DNA from 4 places in the Legionella nigrisilvae genome. Region 4 is predicted to be linked to each of the others. Evidence: riboswitches for the same ligand, from Rfam matches in the RefSeq annotation. Region 4 holds a riboswitch; each other region holds the start of a gene.

Region 1 (4,894 bases), on a different contig from region 4:
AACTCCAGCACCAACAACAGCAACGTTTTTCATTTAATGAATCACTTTTCAATATTACAGCCTGAGTGCAGCCGCACATAGGCTGCATCCTTAATTTCATTCACTAACACAACATGCAATGGGTTCTAGGTCAGAATGAGGAGTTTTAGGAAGGAACTCATTTGTATAACAAGAATTAACCGCAAAAGACTCATTGATAATTCCCAAATGCTTGCCGAACCGCTCTACCTTATTCCAATCACGCTCCACATTTAAAAGCGTGCGCGAGAAAAAAGGTAAACTACGGATGAAAATTGTATGGTACATAGGAGTTCTTAATTGAGGCTTTGCCCTACATAAAAGTTCATAGGCTTCGTCGGGATTTTCGGTGGTAAAGGCCGCACCACGTTGGGTGGCATTGAGAAATCCTTTAAGAAGTTCTGGTTTTTTTAACATGCGTTCTGGCACAATAAATTGAATGGAGCAAAAACAACAACAGCCTAATCCGGCAAGCTGATCGATACGCAGAAATACCGTTTCACCTCGTAAATGTTCTAACTCAACTTTCTGAAAATTAATAAAACCAATTCCTGTATCTATGAGGTCACGACAAATAGCATCAGTAACATTCATGCCGATGCGAACTGTTTCATAACTTGAAGGATCAATCCCAGCTAAAGTTGCCAAATTATCAATAATGATTTTGCCAAACTCACCAATATAACCAACTCGTTTACCAACAATATCCTGAAAAGATTGAATGCCACTGGATTTAAGGGCAATGAGTCCAGTAGGAGGTTCATCCAATAATGTACCAATTGAGGTAACAGCATAGCCTTTTGCACGAGCAGCTAAGGTATGAATCATAGCTTTGACCCCAAAATCAACATGCCCCATTCCCACAATTTCGGTTACATCGCTAGGATCGCTTGGCTCTAAAATCGCCAGCTTAATACCCTCCTGTTGATAATAACCTAACGCATGGGCAACAAAGATGGGGGTATGATAAGGGTTTGCATACCAATTAAGTAGTAAGGTAGTTCTCGTAGATAACGCGCTCATGCCATAGCTCCTTGTATTAATAAATAAAATAGGATGGCTAGAGGTATCGCGCTAAGACTTAATAGAAGAAAGAATCTGTATTCCGCGAGTCGTAAAACTTAACAGAGCCCCCATCATTTGGATACAAAGTACTCTGAAATTAACTGGCTTAAATAATACAGATTTAAGGCGTTCTTACGCTGGTATGAACCAGATCAAGTTCAACGGGTATTTCTCAGTCGTTAATAACGACACCCCGCGCCATCAAATTGTCCGTAATGCTATCGGGTATGGAAAAAACTGTCAAACATTATTAGATACCCCACTCATCCGCTTACGGACACTTTCTCTCCAAAAGGAAGCAGGGAACATAGCTCCCCACTCCCCTTCTCATGAAAATACATCTTTATGGCAGTGAGGGTTAAAGTGACGGGTTAAAGATCAACAACTAGAATCATAAATTTTGCACATAAAACACATTATGTTGAATCAAAAATCGCTGACATAATAAAGGAGTATGATGCAACAGATGGTGTAAATAAGCCCGGGTAAATTGTTGCGAGCATGTAGGACAAACACAGTTCGCATCGATCATTTCAAAGTCCATTGCTGCTTTTGAATCCATTAGGTCCACAGTGCCAGTGTGGCTGTACACTCTTCCTTGTGTAGCTGCTTGTGCTGGCTCATCCGTCTCAATAAATTCTATCCCCTGTTGAAGCAAGCCCTGGATTAACTCAGAATCAAAACAGCCCGCTACATAACGAGGGATATTGGCCCATTGGTCTAATTTTGCACCATTCGGTTCATTCAAAATTTTAAAATAAACCCCATGGGGTAGAATAACCGTATGCTTTTCTAAGTCATCACTATGAAGAAAGGGGATGATATCCTCATTCCAATTATCCCAAATTTGTGGAAAATCACGCATGATATTTTGGGGCAAGAGTATTGCGTTAGGCTTAAGATGCTTGATTAGTTCGATAAGTTCCTCAGCGGTCAATTTGATTCGAGAACCATCATAAGGAGACTTGAGAACATAAACTTTTTCTTTATTGGCAACAAGTGAGGCGGCATTGATTATCATCACCCCTGGACATGCCAGATAATGCGCTAAATTAGATATTTTTTTAAGTACATTTTGACCAGGCTTATACAACAAACTTTCTAAGGAATAAGATGCTGCGGTAACCTTTGCCTCTTGCCAATTGGCCGTTGTGAGGCACAAACCGGCCTCTGAAGTTAAAACAGGGATAAAATTTTGTATTGCAGCCAACATTCCTGATCTCCTGATTTACAGCAATAAACTGGTGTCGCCATAACTAAAAAACCTGTATCTTTTTTCAATTGCTTCCTGGTAAAGCATCATTGCTTGTTTATGGCCAATAAATGCTGAAACGAGCATTAATAAAGTAGACTCGGGCAAGTGAAAATTAGTCATTAATCCATCGCAAATCTTAAACTCATATCCTGGGTAAATAAAGATATCTGTGTCTTTATTACAGGGCGTCAGTGTTCCATTTTGTGCAGCACTCTCAAGACTACGCAAAGCGGTTGTACCTACTGCAATTACACGATTTCCAGCAGCCTTCGTGAGGTGTACTGCCTCACACAATTCAGCACTTATTGTAAAGTGCTCACTATGCATTTTATGATCTTTGATATTATCACATCGAACCGGTCTAAATGTTCCTGCTCCTACATGTAACGTAAGATAGGCTACACTAACTCCTCTTGAACGTATGCTTGATAATACGTGTTCATCAAAATGTAAACCTGCTGTGGGAGCTGCCACAGATCCTTCATATTTTGCATAAACGGTTTGATAACGATTCTGATCCAAAATTTCATCATTTCGGGTAATATAGGGGGGTAATGGAATATGTCCTATTCCATTTAATAAATTCAAGACATCCATATCAGTTTGACAAAGAAATAAATCATCATCTCGATCGATCACTTTAATTTCTTTATTCTGCTCTAACTTGATAATTGAGCCCGCCTTCAACGCTTTACTGGCTTTAATATGAGCGAGAAAAGTAGACTCGCTAGTAATCCGTTCAACCAATAACTCTACTTTTCCACCTGTAGTTTTATGGCCATAAAGTCTGGCTGGTATGACCTTGGAATCATTCATTACCAATAAATCGCCAGGATTTAAAAAATCTGCTATTTCACGAAACTGATAATGACCATATTCACCATTCTGTCGGTTATAGATTAAAAGACGTGAGTCACTGCGATTAGCCAATGGATACTGCGCAATGAGTTCTGGGGGTAAGTCAAAGTAAAAATCCTGTTTATTCATAGAGCAACCTGAAAATAAATTGCCGCTATTATACACGGATTACAAGCATTCATCATCCCCGATGAATAAAAGAATATTTACATTGTATTAGAGGTTCCCAGGATAATATAATTACTCTTTTTTTGCGCAATTGTAACCCTTCAATTTCAGCATCAAACAGTTTGTTGTGTTGAGTTTTTGTAATTGAGCTCGTTTTGTTCTAAAACCAAACGATTCTGTTTCATCTAGCTGCCCTATTAGAATAGTTTGCTCTGGAATTCTCCTCATACGGGAAAATGGCTCTATAGAGCATTCCTTTAGAGGGGGAAAGAATTTTATTCTGATCGGAGTAGGGATTTTATTTTAGTTTTTGGGTTCAACCACGAACCCAAAAACTGCAATCTAGTTTTAATTAGGGAAATTCACGCAAGTAATATCACTTGGTCGCTATTTTTTTATATTATAGCTAGTAAAAGAGGTCTGTGAATCTAAGAGATGAAGATCGGGCAATTCAGTAGAATCAGCTAACACATTTTTATAATGAATCGGATTTCTTTCGTTCCTTGAGGTCGCAGTATTTCCAGGTGTAAACACATTACCCATATCCGAATAAGAACCTGTTATACCCATACTTTCGCCCTGTTTTTCAGAACTTGGAGAGATTGATGAACGAGTTCTCATTGCTGCTTTAACTCCCATTCCAGCCAACCCACCGATGAGCAAAAATGGTGACCAGAGAACTGCACCTACAGATTTTATAATTCCTTTAAAAGTTAATCCATCATCATTAACCACTCGCGATTTAATCATCTCGAACACATTTTTATTGCTGTCGTAACATTCTTTAGCACTAGAGTATATAGAGACCAAACCTAAAGCCCCATATAAAACAAGTCCACCAAGCCCAAAAGTTGCCAGATTCAAACCAAGTGCACCTGCAGCACCCGCTCCTGCAATTCCTGCGGTAGTTGAGGCTGCAGTAAATCCCATAGTAAGCTTGAATATTAGTGCAATGATAAAAATAGGAAGAAGCACCAAACTACCTACGAGTACTACTCCAGGACCACCAGAATAGTAATGCTGACGATAAGGGGAAGGAGAAACTACTGCAATTTGAGGACGCCGGGATGTCACCTGAACAGTAGGGCTATAAGGGGTAGTGACCACTGGCGGGTACAATGGGGTACGCGAAGCGTGATTGTGATGATGGGAGCCCCCTGAATGAACACCAGTAACTTGATTATGGTGATGATGGTTTTTATATGACACTTTATTCTCCTTTTTCTTTTTATTAAATTCCAAAATTTGAAGCAAGAAGTATAAAAAAGAAAACTTAAGGTTTTATTAATAAGACCCATGAACCTTTACAAAAAAATTACATTTCTTTACAAAGATCATATGATGACTAATAGAAAAACAGCTAGTATCCAAATTAAACCGCTCGCAACATAAGGATGTTCATATCCTTTAAAATTTTTTCTTCGGTAGAACACATCAAAAATAAGTACCGGGACAACGGAAAGAAAAGTTAGCATAAATACCAAAACTAATGAGACCGCCCCCTTCTGAAAAGGCATTATACGCACTATT
Region 2 (4,894 bases), on a different contig from region 4:
CCTTCGTTTTTTAAACGTAAAGCTAATAAACATCCCATAACTCCAGCACCAACAACAGCAACGTTTTTCATTTAATGAATCACTTTTCAATATTACAGCCTGAGTGCAGCCGCACATAGGCTGCATCCTTAATTTCATTCACTAACACAACATGCAATGGGTTCTAGGTCAGAATGAGGAGTTTTAGGAAGGAACTCATTTGTATAACAAGAATTAACCGCAAAAGACTCATTGATAATTCCCAAATGCTTGCCGAACCGCTCTACCTTATTCCAATCACGCTCCACATTTAAAAGCGTGCGCGAGAAAAAAGGTAAACTACGGATGAAAATTGTATGGTACATAGGAGTTCTTAATTGAGGCTTTGCCCTACATAAAAGTTCATAGGCTTCGTCGGGATTTTCGGTGGTAAAGGCCGCACCACGTTGGGTGGCATTGAGAAATCCTTTAAGAAGTTCTGGTTTTTTTAACATGCGTTCTGGCACAATAAATTGAATGGAGCAAAAACAACAACAGCCTAATCCGGCAAGCTGATCGATACGCAGAAATACCGTTTCACCTCGTAAATGTTCTAACTCAACTTTCTGAAAATTAATAAAACCAATTCCTGTATCTATGAGGTCACGACAAATAGCATCAGTAACATTCATGCCGATGCGAACTGTTTCATAACTTGAAGGATCAATCCCAGCTAAAGTTGCCAAATTATCAATAATGATTTTGCCAAACTCACCAATATAACCAACTCGTTTACCAACAATATCCTGAAAAGATTGAATGCCACTGGATTTAAGGGCAATGAGTCCAGTAGGAGGTTCATCCAATAATGTACCAATTGAGGTAACAGCATAGCCTTTTGCACGAGCAGCTAAGGTATGAATCATAGCTTTGACCCCAAAATCAACATGCCCCATTCCCACAATTTCGGTTACATCGCTAGGATCGCTTGGCTCTAAAATCGCCAGCTTAATACCCTCCTGTTGATAATAACCTAACGCATGGGCAACAAAGATGGGGGTATGATAAGGGTTTGCATACCAATTAAGTAGTAAGGTAGTTCTCGTAGATAACGCGCTCATGCCATAGCTCCTTGTATTAATAAATAAAATAGGATGGCTAGAGGTATCGCGCTAAGACTTAATAGAAGAAAGAATCTGTATTCCGCGAGTCGTAAAACTTAACAGAGCCCCCATCATTTGGATACAAAGTACTCTGAAATTAACTGGCTTAAATAATACAGATTTAAGGCGTTCTTACGCTGGTATGAACCAGATCAAGTTCAACGGGTATTTCTCAGTCGTTAATAACGACACCCCGCGCCATCAAATTGTCCGTAATGCTATCGGGTATGGAAAAAACTGTCAAACATTATTAGATACCCCACTCATCCGCTTACGGACACTTTCTCTCCAAAAGGAAGCAGGGAACATAGCTCCCCACTCCCCTTCTCATGAAAATACATCTTTATGGCAGTGAGGGTTAAAGTGACGGGTTAAAGATCAACAACTAGAATCATAAATTTTGCACATAAAACACATTATGTTGAATCAAAAATCGCTGACATAATAAAGGAGTATGATGCAACAGATGGTGTAAATAAGCCCGGGTAAATTGTTGCGAGCATGTAGGACAAACACAGTTCGCATCGATCATTTCAAAGTCCATTGCTGCTTTTGAATCCATTAGGTCCACAGTGCCAGTGTGGCTGTACACTCTTCCTTGTGTAGCTGCTTGTGCTGGCTCATCCGTCTCAATAAATTCTATCCCCTGTTGAAGCAAGCCCTGGATTAACTCAGAATCAAAACAGCCCGCTACATAACGAGGGATATTGGCCCATTGGTCTAATTTTGCACCATTCGGTTCATTCAAAATTTTAAAATAAACCCCATGGGGTAGAATAACCGTATGCTTTTCTAAGTCATCACTATGAAGAAAGGGGATGATATCCTCATTCCAATTATCCCAAATTTGTGGAAAATCACGCATGATATTTTGGGGCAAGAGTATTGCGTTAGGCTTAAGATGCTTGATTAGTTCGATAAGTTCCTCAGCGGTCAATTTGATTCGAGAACCATCATAAGGAGACTTGAGAACATAAACTTTTTCTTTATTGGCAACAAGTGAGGCGGCATTGATTATCATCACCCCTGGACATGCCAGATAATGCGCTAAATTAGATATTTTTTTAAGTACATTTTGACCAGGCTTATACAACAAACTTTCTAAGGAATAAGATGCTGCGGTAACCTTTGCCTCTTGCCAATTGGCCGTTGTGAGGCACAAACCGGCCTCTGAAGTTAAAACAGGGATAAAATTTTGTATTGCAGCCAACATTCCTGATCTCCTGATTTACAGCAATAAACTGGTGTCGCCATAACTAAAAAACCTGTATCTTTTTTCAATTGCTTCCTGGTAAAGCATCATTGCTTGTTTATGGCCAATAAATGCTGAAACGAGCATTAATAAAGTAGACTCGGGCAAGTGAAAATTAGTCATTAATCCATCGCAAATCTTAAACTCATATCCTGGGTAAATAAAGATATCTGTGTCTTTATTACAGGGCGTCAGTGTTCCATTTTGTGCAGCACTCTCAAGACTACGCAAAGCGGTTGTACCTACTGCAATTACACGATTTCCAGCAGCCTTCGTGAGGTGTACTGCCTCACACAATTCAGCACTTATTGTAAAGTGCTCACTATGCATTTTATGATCTTTGATATTATCACATCGAACCGGTCTAAATGTTCCTGCTCCTACATGTAACGTAAGATAGGCTACACTAACTCCTCTTGAACGTATGCTTGATAATACGTGTTCATCAAAATGTAAACCTGCTGTGGGAGCTGCCACAGATCCTTCATATTTTGCATAAACGGTTTGATAACGATTCTGATCCAAAATTTCATCATTTCGGGTAATATAGGGGGGTAATGGAATATGTCCTATTCCATTTAATAAATTCAAGACATCCATATCAGTTTGACAAAGAAATAAATCATCATCTCGATCGATCACTTTAATTTCTTTATTCTGCTCTAACTTGATAATTGAGCCCGCCTTCAACGCTTTACTGGCTTTAATATGAGCGAGAAAAGTAGACTCGCTAGTAATCCGTTCAACCAATAACTCTACTTTTCCACCTGTAGTTTTATGGCCATAAAGTCTGGCTGGTATGACCTTGGAATCATTCATTACCAATAAATCGCCAGGATTTAAAAAATCTGCTATTTCACGAAACTGATAATGACCATATTCACCATTCTGTCGGTTATAGATTAAAAGACGTGAGTCACTGCGATTAGCCAATGGATACTGCGCAATGAGTTCTGGGGGTAAGTCAAAGTAAAAATCCTGTTTATTCATAGAGCAACCTGAAAATAAATTGCCGCTATTATACACGGATTACAAGCATTCATCATCCCCGATGAATAAAAGAATATTTACATTGTATTAGAGGTTCCCAGGATAATATAATTACTCTTTTTTTGCGCAATTGTAACCCTTCAATTTCAGCATCAAACAGTTTGTTGTGTTGAGTTTTTGTAATTGAGCTCGTTTTGTTCTAAAACCAAACGATTCTGTTTCATCTAGCTGCCCTATTAGAATAGTTTGCTCTGGAATTCTCCTCATACGGGAAAATGGCTCTATAGAGCATTCCTTTAGAGGGGGAAAGAATTTTATTCTGATCGGAGTAGGGATTTTATTTTAGTTTTTGGGTTCAACCACGAACCCAAAAACTGCAATCTAGTTTTAATTAGGGAAATTCACGCAAGTAATATCACTTGGTCGCTATTTTTTTATATTATAGCTAGTAAAAGAGGTCTGTGAATCTAAGAGATGAAGATCGGGCAATTCAGTAGAATCAGCTAACACATTTTTATAATGAATCGGATTTCTTTCGTTCCTTGAGGTCGCAGTATTTCCAGGTGTAAACACATTACCCATATCCGAATAAGAACCTGTTATACCCATACTTTCGCCCTGTTTTTCAGAACTTGGAGAGATTGATGAACGAGTTCTCATTGCTGCTTTAACTCCCATTCCAGCCAACCCACCGATGAGCAAAAATGGTGACCAGAGAACTGCACCTACAGATTTTATAATTCCTTTAAAAGTTAATCCATCATCATTAACCACTCGCGATTTAATCATCTCGAACACATTTTTATTGCTGTCGTAACATTCTTTAGCACTAGAGTATATAGAGACCAAACCTAAAGCCCCATATAAAACAAGTCCACCAAGCCCAAAAGTTGCCAGATTCAAACCAAGTGCACCTGCAGCACCCGCTCCTGCAATTCCTGCGGTAGTTGAGGCTGCAGTAAATCCCATAGTAAGCTTGAATATTAGTGCAATGATAAAAATAGGAAGAAGCACCAAACTACCTACGAGTACTACTCCAGGACCACCAGAATAGTAATGCTGACGATAAGGGGAAGGAGAAACTACTGCAATTTGAGGACGCCGGGATGTCACCTGAACAGTAGGGCTATAAGGGGTAGTGACCACTGGCGGGTACAATGGGGTACGCGAAGCGTGATTGTGATGATGGGAGCCCCCTGAATGAACACCAGTAACTTGATTATGGTGATGATGGTTTTTATATGACACTTTATTCTCCTTTTTCTTTTTATTAAATTCCAAAATTTGAAGCAAGAAGTATAAAAAAGAAAACTTAAGGTTTTATTAATAAGACCCATGAACCTTTACAAAAAAATTACATTTCTTTACAAAGATCATATGATGACTAATAGAAAAACAGCTAGTATCCAAATTAAACCGCTCGCAACATAAGGATGTTCATATCCTTTAAAATTTTTTCTTCGGTAGAACACATCAAAAATAAGTACCGGGACAACGGAAAGAAAAGTTAGCATAAATACCAAAACTAATG
Region 3 (4,894 bases), on a different contig from region 4:
CACATTAACCTAGCCCGGGAGACAAAACTCCCGGGCTATTCATAAGAACCCATGGGCTAAGCTTTAACAGGAGTGACTCATGAGGCAAGACTCATACGGTATCCACCCCTTCATTGAGAATCAAGTTTTGAGTAAGACATAGAACCATAAAACTGGAAGCATAATAATTGCAAATACTAACGTTTACATGCACATGAAGTAGCATGTAAACGATGAATGAAGTGAGATGAAACAAATAATTTAATCGATTAGTTCCAATGAGGAACTTTCAGTGATGCCATAGGATTTATTTTGCATATCATGACAAACGATGATAAACATTCACTCCATGGTTAAAGACATCAACAGCGTTTGCAATCCTGGGAATTGTAGAGTTACCTGAAAAAAAGGCGATTCCTGCTTGTATTCCTCGGCCAACATTACCACCTATACCCAAATTGTTATATGAGTTAGGGGCGATTGCTTCTAATGCGTGAATTGCCACGTCGGGAAGATATTCAATTGCTGAGGCATCTGGATTAGTAAGATACTGAACCATAACTAAAGTTGCAATGATGGCATTGTAGCCACGATAGACAGTGAGCCAGTTCAAAAGGTTGTACGTAGATACAGATTGTGAGGGGGTTTGTTGTTGCTTTTCATAAGACATTATTAGTACTCCTAATTCGTGATCCAAAAAAATTATTCCTCGCGCCACATTATAAATTAAACAATATTTAAATCACATATTTAATAAAAAAGTATTTTAAGAACAATTATTTACTGAGCGTTACTGAGCGGAAACTCTTGGGCTAAAAAGTAATCAAAGAATAGTTGTATCCATCTTACATTTTAAAACTATTATTGGCTGAGGGGCTAAGCTTCATCCCATTAAGTATTTTTTCGAATACCTCATAATTATTGGAATGGGAATTGGTATTAATTATGGGAAAAAGTAGATGTTGAAAAAAATCGGCTCTTTTTTCGATTTCTTCGGCATAGGTCTCTGCTACAAGTTCAGGCTCATTTTTAAAAGCGCCACAACCCCAGGCACCCAGAACTGCATGGGTTTGTCCCACAAGGATTAAGGTATCCAGTTGAGCCGCAATTCGTCGGCGTAAATCTTCTCTATGTTCTTTTAATACACTAGGCTCTTGTGATTGCGATTCAGCAAAGTGCTCGGGCGCAGCGGATCTTAATTCATAAAAAGAAAAAATACTCTCTGAAGGGAGAAACGCATAACTTAATTCTGGACTGGATGTAAGTCCAGATCCTCCATAGTCATCTACCGTCGAAGGCAGCAATACTTCCGGACCTCTAAAACATATTCTAGGTTCTGCACTATGGAGGGTTTTATAAATATCTGCAGTATCTAATGTAGGACAACGTGCTTTTACAATATCGTACTCGAGTTGGGTCATCCTTTTTCTAGCTTCTACTAATGAGGCTCCTTCTTCAGTATATATAAACAGGTTTGAAGTCTTATCGAGTTTGACGATTTTATCCATCAATGAAAGTAAACATGAACTTCGGTGCCACATATTTTCTTCTTGAGCACTCCCACCTTCTAGGACAGCACCTCCGGGATATCGAGAATTTGCCATATTCAATACGGTGTAAATTACCGCATTTTTTTTGGTTGCTGTTAACGTGGCACTTCCCCAATCCTGATATTGGACTTCAACTTTCGGGTCAACCGAAGAAGCCACAGGTTTTAATTTTTTCCAACGTTCGAAATTACTAATTGCCGTTTTCTGTAAATCTAGATATTCCTTGGGAGTAGTTACTTTAATTATTGTTTCGTGGATACTATCATGGCGCCAAAGATTACCAGATAAGCTTCCTGTCAGAAGGTTGGGTCTATGTGAGGAGTGAACCTCATGAATGGTAGAATAAATGTCATTTGCAGATACACGACCTCTGAAAAATCTCAACCGACCTAACATAATCTAGATCCTTAACTTTTGTGCATATATCGCAATGGACTCCAGTTTTCCTTTGGTTATGCGGGCAATAAAATAATCAATAAGAGCATATATTTATCATAGTGTATCTAGTTTGGAATTCAAGAAGATCTTCTAAGTTTTCACTAGTATTCGTTGAAAGATAAGAATATTTGTTTTTCTTGAGCTTCGTCGTTTTATTAGAAAAAAAGCTGAAGAGAGGCCATAATATTTTTATCTATAATTTAATTCATTAAATGAGGTATATTAAAAGTTCATAAACAAGGAGTGTTTATTATGATAAGAAATTCCATAAAAAATTTGAGTGGTCTTGTCATTCTTTCTTTTTCAATTCAAGCCCTTGCCCATGATACGATTCGAGTGCATGTCAAAACGAATGAAAAGACAGCTGCTGCATTAGGATATACTGTAGATGGTAAAAAAGTAGGAGCTCGAGGAAAGTATTATGAAGGAAAAGGGCCGGCAAATAGAGAATATGTGTTTGGATTTAGGAAAAATTCGGCCTTTGGTCCCGACGTGCTATGCGGATCCCAAGTTCTAACTAAAGATAGTATTGTCACTTTAATTACTAAAGGTGATAGTTGCTCAATTGTAGTTAATTAAATAGGAACTGTAGAATTAGTTCATGCTTTATGATGTATTCAATGAAACATCATCGAGATGGAGTCTATCGGAATGATAGTGCTGCATCCTCGATCATTTGTTCATAAACCAAAACTAAAACTGAACCATGATGAACCTCCAAAACAATATCAGGTGTTTGAGCTCGATTAAAACATGAGGTTTGTCCTGGAAATGAAAGATGAGTATTATTGAGCTCCCATCGCAGACCAATTGAAGAGAGGATTGCTTCTGGTATTCCCATTAATGAAATTTTTGTATGGACTGGCAAGGAAAGATTAATCTTGGATTGTGCATTCAGCACAAATCCCCTTATCGGTGGTGCATATAAAAGACAGTTGGTCCCCATAAAGATATTCATGTTATTTAGTACATGATCCAAATGTCCCCCATTTACCCCAACCACAATAGCGGGTAATAAATCCTGGTCTTTTAAATAACCCAGGGCTTTTTGATAATCACTCCTGCTTTGATCCGGGATATGAAGAAAAGGGTGGTTTTTCAGAAGAGCTGGATGGACTGAATCTAAGTCCCCAGTGATTAATTGAGGACGAATTCCCTGTTCAAATAAACTATTTGCCGCGCCATCAGCTGCAATAATTGGCAAATTCATCGCAATGAAAAAAGATGAATCAGGTAAATTTCCATTGAGGCATAAAATGGATTGATACCCAGTTAAATTAATTACATCGTGTATCATAATGTCTTTTTAATAAAATAAGGAGCAAACTGACAATTAAACCCACTACATTAGAGCTGGTTACAAAAAATGAGTCGGTGCTACTTCCATATATGATCCAAGCTACTGAACAAATGAGGTAATTAATCAGCATAATCATGGAGAGATCTTGGGTTGATCGGGTTTTTAACGATTTGATAATTTGGGGTAATAAACCAATAAAGGAAGTAATAAAAGCAATCATACCTGAGAGCATAACAATAGACACATTTTCCTCCGCTCAGACGAATGAGATCAGGTTCAAAGGGTTGGTTTAATTCCTCTCAGCCATTAACGGGCACCCCCAATGTACAAAAATCATTCTAACATGAATCATGCGAATGCTGAAGGTCTATTTAGAATACGTGCGTTTTCGTTGTAGGTATACACCGAGACTCTTTGTGCAAAAGGTTTTGATTTCGTACTATTGTGCTCAACTTGACTTTCGTTTAATCAAAAAGCAATATTTTTTTATCTGTTCAAAGTGATTTTTTCTTAGGATAATGAGACCACGATGTCAGTTTGGTAAAAATTTTTTCCTCCAAATTGATATTAGAGTAGATCATTGATCCTTAAAGACTGGTTCCTTGAGGATGTTTTTTCAGATAAGGAATAAAAATGAAAAGAATTACATTGTTAATCATGGGATTGGCCCTAACGGGTGGAGCCATTGCGGAAAGTGGTCCCAAAGAGGAAGTCCGCCATATTGTGACACTCAATGGGCTTACTCAAGGAGATGGACGATATATTCGAACTGATGTTACAGAGAATGGTCAATATAAATATGGCTATTATTTTTGTGGAACCCGGCATAGCATAGTATATGGTGATATGGTGTTTGCGGATGAAGTAGGTGAGTCTTACCGTGTGGAACGATCGATTAAATTTTCGATTTGTCAGGATGAAACGTTAAGCGAATGTGAAGAATTTGCCTCGGACCATTTTACTATTTTTAAGAATAAAGAAGGTTATTTAGAAACCGATAGTCGTCCTGTCTTACCTATTAGTGTAGCCTCACTAAAAGACTCCTTTAAAGCATGTCAACCTAACCCAGAAGAAGATAATCGGATGAAAAAAGTAATTCATGCTGGGAGTAATTATTTGATTCGTAAAGGTTAATTGGAAATAGCGCTAGGAGGCGCAGCATACCCTTGGGAATTTTGCTACCATCTCCCGTAACATTCGGGATGTCTTAGGTCTTGCTGCGCTTATCAAAGCCTCAAGAAATCATGGCCGAAGGTCCCAAATTTTTTCTTAAACTTAGAGCAAAAATAGCGAGATTTTACTATAATGGCCCGCTTTCTTTTTTAAAATGAATATTATGTCCCAACCACGAACTTCGATTTTGCTAATTGGATTATTATCAGCCTTTTCCTTACTTACCTTTGACCTTTATCAACCTTCGCTGCCTTATATCACTAATGTTTTTGGTACCACTCATAGCTTAAGTCAATTAACCTTAAGTATTTATTTGCTTGTGTTTGGTGTGACCCAATTGATCTGGGGACCATTAATCGATCATTTTGGACGACGCCGTTTGTTACCAGGCAGCTTGTTCCTTGCTGTTCTTGCCAGTTTAATCTGTGCTTTTGCAACGAATATCTATGTACTC
Region 4 (4,894 bases):
TAATCCAATTAGCAAAATCGAAGTTCGTGGTTGGGACATAATATTCATTTTAAAAAAGAAAGCGGGCCATTATAGTAAAATCTCGCTATTTTTGCTCTAAGTTTAAGAAAAAATTTGGGACCTTCGGCCATGATTTCTTGAGGCTTTGATAAGCGCAGCAAGACCTAAGACATCCCGAATGTTACGGGAGATGGTAGCAAAATTCCCAAGGGTATGCTGCGCCTCCTAGCGCTATTTCCAATTAACCTTTACGAATCAAATAATTACTCCCAGCATGAATTACTTTTTTCATCCGATTATCTTCTTCTGGGTTAGGTTGACATGCTTTAAAGGAGTCTTTTAGTGAGGCTACACTAATAGGTAAGACAGGACGACTATCGGTTTCTAAATAACCTTCTTTATTCTTAAAAATAGTAAAATGGTCCGAGGCAAATTCTTCACATTCGCTTAACGTTTCATCCTGACAAATCGAAAATTTAATCGATCGTTCCACACGGTAAGACTCACCTACTTCATCCGCAAACACCATATCACCATATACTATGCTATGCCGGGTTCCACAAAAATAATAGCCATATTTATATTGACCATTCTCTGTAACATCAGTTCGAATATATCGTCCATCTCCTTGAGTAAGCCCATTGAGTGTCACAATATGGCGGACTTCCTCTTTGGGACCACTTTCCGCAATGGCTCCACCCGTTAGGGCCAATCCCATGATTAACAATGTAATTCTTTTCATTTTTATTCCTTATCTGAAAAAACATCCTCAAGGAACCAGTCTTTAAGGATCAATGATCTACTCTAATATCAATTTGGAGGAAAAAATTTTTACCAAACTGACATCGTGGTCTCATTATCCTAAGAAAAAATCACTTTGAACAGATAAAAAAATATTGCTTTTTGATTAAACGAAAGTCAAGTTGAGCACAATAGTACGAAATCAAAACCTTTTGCACAAAGAGTCTCGGTGTATACCTACAACGAAAACGCACGTATTCTAAATAGACCTTCAGCATTCGCATGATTCATGTTAGAATGATTTTTGTACATTGGGGGTGCCCGTTAATGGCTGAGAGGAATTAAACCAACCCTTTGAACCTGATCTCATTCGTCTGAGCGGAGGAAAATGTGTCTATTGTTATGCTCTCAGGTATGATTGCTTTTATTACTTCCTTTATTGGTTTATTACCCCAAATTATCAAATCGTTAAAAACCCGATCAACCCAAGATCTCTCCATGATTATGCTGATTAATTACCTCATTTGTTCAGTAGCTTGGATCATATATGGAAGTAGCACCGACTCATTTTTTGTAACCAGCTCTAATGTAGTGGGTTTAATTGTCAGTTTGCTCCTTATTTTATTAAAAAGACATTATGATACACGATGTAATTAATTTAACTGGGTATCAATCCATTTTATGCCTCAATGGAAATTTACCTGATTCATCTTTTTTCATTGCGATGAATTTGCCAATTATTGCAGCTGATGGCGCGGCAAATAGTTTATTTGAACAGGGAATTCGTCCTCAATTAATCACTGGGGACTTAGATTCAGTCCATCCAGCTCTTCTGAAAAACCACCCTTTTCTTCATATCCCGGATCAAAGCAGGAGTGATTATCAAAAAGCCCTGGGTTATTTAAAAGACCAGGATTTATTACCCGCTATTGTGGTTGGGGTAAATGGGGGACATTTGGATCATGTACTAAATAACATGAATATCTTTATGGGGACCAACTGTCTTTTATATGCACCACCGATAAGGGGATTTGTGCTGAATGCACAATCCAAGATTAATCTTTCCTTGCCAGTCCATACAAAAATTTCATTAATGGGAATACCAGAAGCAATCCTCTCTTCAATTGGTCTGCGATGGGAGCTCAATAATACTCATCTTTCATTTCCAGGACAAACCTCATGTTTTAATCGAGCTCAAACACCTGATATTGTTTTGGAGGTTCATCATGGTTCAGTTTTAGTTTTGGTTTATGAACAAATGATCGAGGATGCAGCACTATCATTCCGATAGACTCCATCTCGATGATGTTTCATTGAATACATCATAAAGCATGAACTAATTCTACAGTTCCTATTTAATTAACTACAATTGAGCAACTATCACCTTTAGTAATTAAAGTGACAATACTATCTTTAGTTAGAACTTGGGATCCGCATAGCACGTCGGGACCAAAGGCCGAATTTTTCCTAAATCCAAACACATATTCTCTATTTGCCGGCCCTTTTCCTTCATAATACTTTCCTCGAGCTCCTACTTTTTTACCATCTACAGTATATCCTAATGCAGCAGCTGTCTTTTCATTCGTTTTGACATGCACTCGAATCGTATCATGGGCAAGGGCTTGAATTGAAAAAGAAAGAATGACAAGACCACTCAAATTTTTTATGGAATTTCTTATCATAATAAACACTCCTTGTTTATGAACTTTTAATATACCTCATTTAATGAATTAAATTATAGATAAAAATATTATGGCCTCTCTTCAGCTTTTTTTCTAATAAAACGACGAAGCTCAAGAAAAACAAATATTCTTATCTTTCAACGAATACTAGTGAAAACTTAGAAGATCTTCTTGAATTCCAAACTAGATACACTATGATAAATATATGCTCTTATTGATTATTTTATTGCCCGCATAACCAAAGGAAAACTGGAGTCCATTGCGATATATGCACAAAAGTTAAGGATCTAGATTATGTTAGGTCGGTTGAGATTTTTCAGAGGTCGTGTATCTGCAAATGACATTTATTCTACCATTCATGAGGTTCACTCCTCACATAGACCCAACCTTCTGACAGGAAGCTTATCTGGTAATCTTTGGCGCCATGATAGTATCCACGAAACAATAATTAAAGTAACTACTCCCAAGGAATATCTAGATTTACAGAAAACGGCAATTAGTAATTTCGAACGTTGGAAAAAATTAAAACCTGTGGCTTCTTCGGTTGACCCGAAAGTTGAAGTCCAATATCAGGATTGGGGAAGTGCCACGTTAACAGCAACCAAAAAAAATGCGGTAATTTACACCGTATTGAATATGGCAAATTCTCGATATCCCGGAGGTGCTGTCCTAGAAGGTGGGAGTGCTCAAGAAGAAAATATGTGGCACCGAAGTTCATGTTTACTTTCATTGATGGATAAAATCGTCAAACTCGATAAGACTTCAAACCTGTTTATATATACTGAAGAAGGAGCCTCATTAGTAGAAGCTAGAAAAAGGATGACCCAACTCGAGTACGATATTGTAAAAGCACGTTGTCCTACATTAGATACTGCAGATATTTATAAAACCCTCCATAGTGCAGAACCTAGAATATGTTTTAGAGGTCCGGAAGTATTGCTGCCTTCGACGGTAGATGACTATGGAGGATCTGGACTTACATCCAGTCCAGAATTAAGTTATGCGTTTCTCCCTTCAGAGAGTATTTTTTCTTTTTATGAATTAAGATCCGCTGCGCCCGAGCACTTTGCTGAATCGCAATCACAAGAGCCTAGTGTATTAAAAGAACATAGAGAAGATTTACGCCGACGAATTGCGGCTCAACTGGATACCTTAATCCTTGTGGGACAAACCCATGCAGTTCTGGGTGCCTGGGGTTGTGGCGCTTTTAAAAATGAGCCTGAACTTGTAGCAGAGACCTATGCCGAAGAAATCGAAAAAAGAGCCGATTTTTTTCAACATCTACTTTTTCCCATAATTAATACCAATTCCCATTCCAATAATTATGAGGTATTCGAAAAAATACTTAATGGGATGAAGCTTAGCCCCTCAGCCAATAATAGTTTTAAAATGTAAGATGGATACAACTATTCTTTGATTACTTTTTAGCCCAAGAGTTTCCGCTCAGTAACGCTCAGTAAATAATTGTTCTTAAAATACTTTTTTATTAAATATGTGATTTAAATATTGTTTAATTTATAATGTGGCGCGAGGAATAATTTTTTTGGATCACGAATTAGGAGTACTAATAATGTCTTATGAAAAGCAACAACAAACCCCCTCACAATCTGTATCTACGTACAACCTTTTGAACTGGCTCACTGTCTATCGTGGCTACAATGCCATCATTGCAACTTTAGTTATGGTTCAGTATCTTACTAATCCAGATGCCTCAGCAATTGAATATCTTCCCGACGTGGCAATTCACGCATTAGAAGCAATCGCCCCTAACTCATATAACAATTTGGGTATAGGTGGTAATGTTGGCCGAGGAATACAAGCAGGAATCGCCTTTTTTTCAGGTAACTCTACAATTCCCAGGATTGCAAACGCTGTTGATGTCTTTAACCATGGAGTGAATGTTTATCATCGTTTGTCATGATATGCAAAATAAATCCTATGGCATCACTGAAAGTTCCTCATTGGAACTAATCGATTAAATTATTTGTTTCATCTCACTTCATTCATCGTTTACATGCTACTTCATGTGCATGTAAACGTTAGTATTTGCAATTATTATGCTTCCAGTTTTATGGTTCTATGTCTTACTCAAAACTTGATTCTCAATGAAGGGGTGGATACCGTATGAGTCTTGCCTCATGAGTCACTCCTGTTAAAGCTTAGCCCATGGGTTCTTATGAATAGCCCGGGAGTTTTGTCTCCCGGGCTAGGTTAATGTGACTAATGAGTGGTTTCTTTGGTTTTTCCAAACAACCAATCCATACTGACCTCGAGCTCATTAGCAACTTTTTGCATGGAGGTAGAGTCCAAAGCGATGACTCCATGTAAAAGAGCTTCAATTTTAAATTTAGGTAATTGGAACAACTTAGAGCACACTTGTACGCGTTCTGTCATTAAGGCAGGAACTCCAAGCTCATCAAGTTCCCGATTTAAACGTTCAGTTAGTTTCTTGTTTGACATGGTAGTCTCCT

What was found. A riboswitch is a leader RNA that binds a small molecule or an ion and turns the genes downstream of it on or off. The one in region 4 is predicted to bind thiamine pyrophosphate.
Region 1: it holds a riboswitch for thiamine pyrophosphate, as region 4 does, so the genes downstream of both, ACWTE2_RS26505 (ABC transporter substrate-binding protein) here and ACWTE2_RS22720 (SemiSWEET family sugar transporter) in region 4, are expected to answer to the same signal.
Region 2: it holds a riboswitch for thiamine pyrophosphate, as region 4 does, so the genes downstream of both, ACWTE2_RS09225 (ABC transporter substrate-binding protein) here and ACWTE2_RS22720 (SemiSWEET family sugar transporter) in region 4, are expected to answer to the same signal.
Region 3: it holds a riboswitch for thiamine pyrophosphate, as region 4 does, so the genes downstream of both, ACWTE2_RS05450 (SemiSWEET family sugar transporter) here and ACWTE2_RS22720 (SemiSWEET family sugar transporter) in region 4, are expected to answer to the same signal.

Annotation. Positions count from the first base shown of each region.
Region 1 covers NZ_CDRUGZ020000041.1:104,027-108,920, forward strand. Annotated here, with positions in the region: gene ACWTE2_RS26500 (FAD-dependent oxidoreductase) at 1-33, opposite strand, end outside; gene ACWTE2_RS26505 (ABC transporter substrate-binding protein) at 97-1,041, opposite strand; TPP riboswitch at 1,196-1,289, opposite strand; gene ACWTE2_RS26510 (tRNA-guanine transglycosylase) at 1,475-2,296, opposite strand; gene queA (tRNA preQ1(34) S-adenosylmethionine ribosyltransferase-isomerase QueA) at 2,312-3,325, opposite strand; gene ACWTE2_RS26520 (hypothetical protein) at 3,752-4,573, opposite strand; gene ACWTE2_RS26525 (hypothetical protein) at 4,699-4,894, opposite strand, start outside.
Region 2 covers NZ_CDRUGZ020000020.1:103,989-108,882, forward strand. Annotated here, with positions in the region: gene ACWTE2_RS09220 (FAD-dependent oxidoreductase) at 1-71, opposite strand, end outside; gene ACWTE2_RS09225 (ABC transporter substrate-binding protein) at 135-1,079, opposite strand; TPP riboswitch at 1,234-1,327, opposite strand; gene ACWTE2_RS09230 (tRNA-guanine transglycosylase) at 1,513-2,334, opposite strand; gene queA (tRNA preQ1(34) S-adenosylmethionine ribosyltransferase-isomerase QueA) at 2,350-3,363, opposite strand; gene ACWTE2_RS09240 (hypothetical protein) at 3,790-4,611, opposite strand; gene ACWTE2_RS09245 (hypothetical protein) at 4,737-4,894, opposite strand, start outside.
Region 3 covers NZ_CDRUGZ020000019.1:73,246-78,139, reverse strand. Annotated here, with positions in the region: gene ACWTE2_RS05470 (hypothetical protein) at 299-649, opposite strand; gene ACWTE2_RS05465 (poly(ADP-ribose) glycohydrolase domain-containing protein) at 825-1,925, opposite strand; gene ACWTE2_RS05460 (hypothetical protein) at 2,220-2,546, shown strand; gene ACWTE2_RS05455 (thiamine diphosphokinase) at 2,611-3,264, opposite strand; gene ACWTE2_RS05450 (SemiSWEET family sugar transporter) at 3,245-3,511, opposite strand; TPP riboswitch at 3,498-3,598, opposite strand; gene ACWTE2_RS05445 (hypothetical protein) at 3,901-4,401, shown strand; gene ACWTE2_RS05440 (multidrug effflux MFS transporter) at 4,604-4,894, shown strand, end outside.
Region 4 covers NZ_CDRUGZ020000038.1:73,498-78,391, forward strand. Annotated here, with positions in the region: gene ACWTE2_RS22710 (multidrug effflux MFS transporter) at 1-39, opposite strand, end outside; gene ACWTE2_RS22715 (hypothetical protein) at 242-742, opposite strand; TPP riboswitch at 1,045-1,145, shown strand; gene ACWTE2_RS22720 (SemiSWEET family sugar transporter) at 1,132-1,398, shown strand; gene ACWTE2_RS22725 (thiamine diphosphokinase) at 1,379-2,032, shown strand; gene ACWTE2_RS22730 (hypothetical protein) at 2,097-2,423, opposite strand; gene ACWTE2_RS22735 (poly(ADP-ribose) glycohydrolase domain-containing protein) at 2,718-3,818, shown strand; gene ACWTE2_RS22740 (hypothetical protein) at 3,994-4,344, shown strand; gene ACWTE2_RS22745 (hypothetical protein) at 4,644-4,883, opposite strand.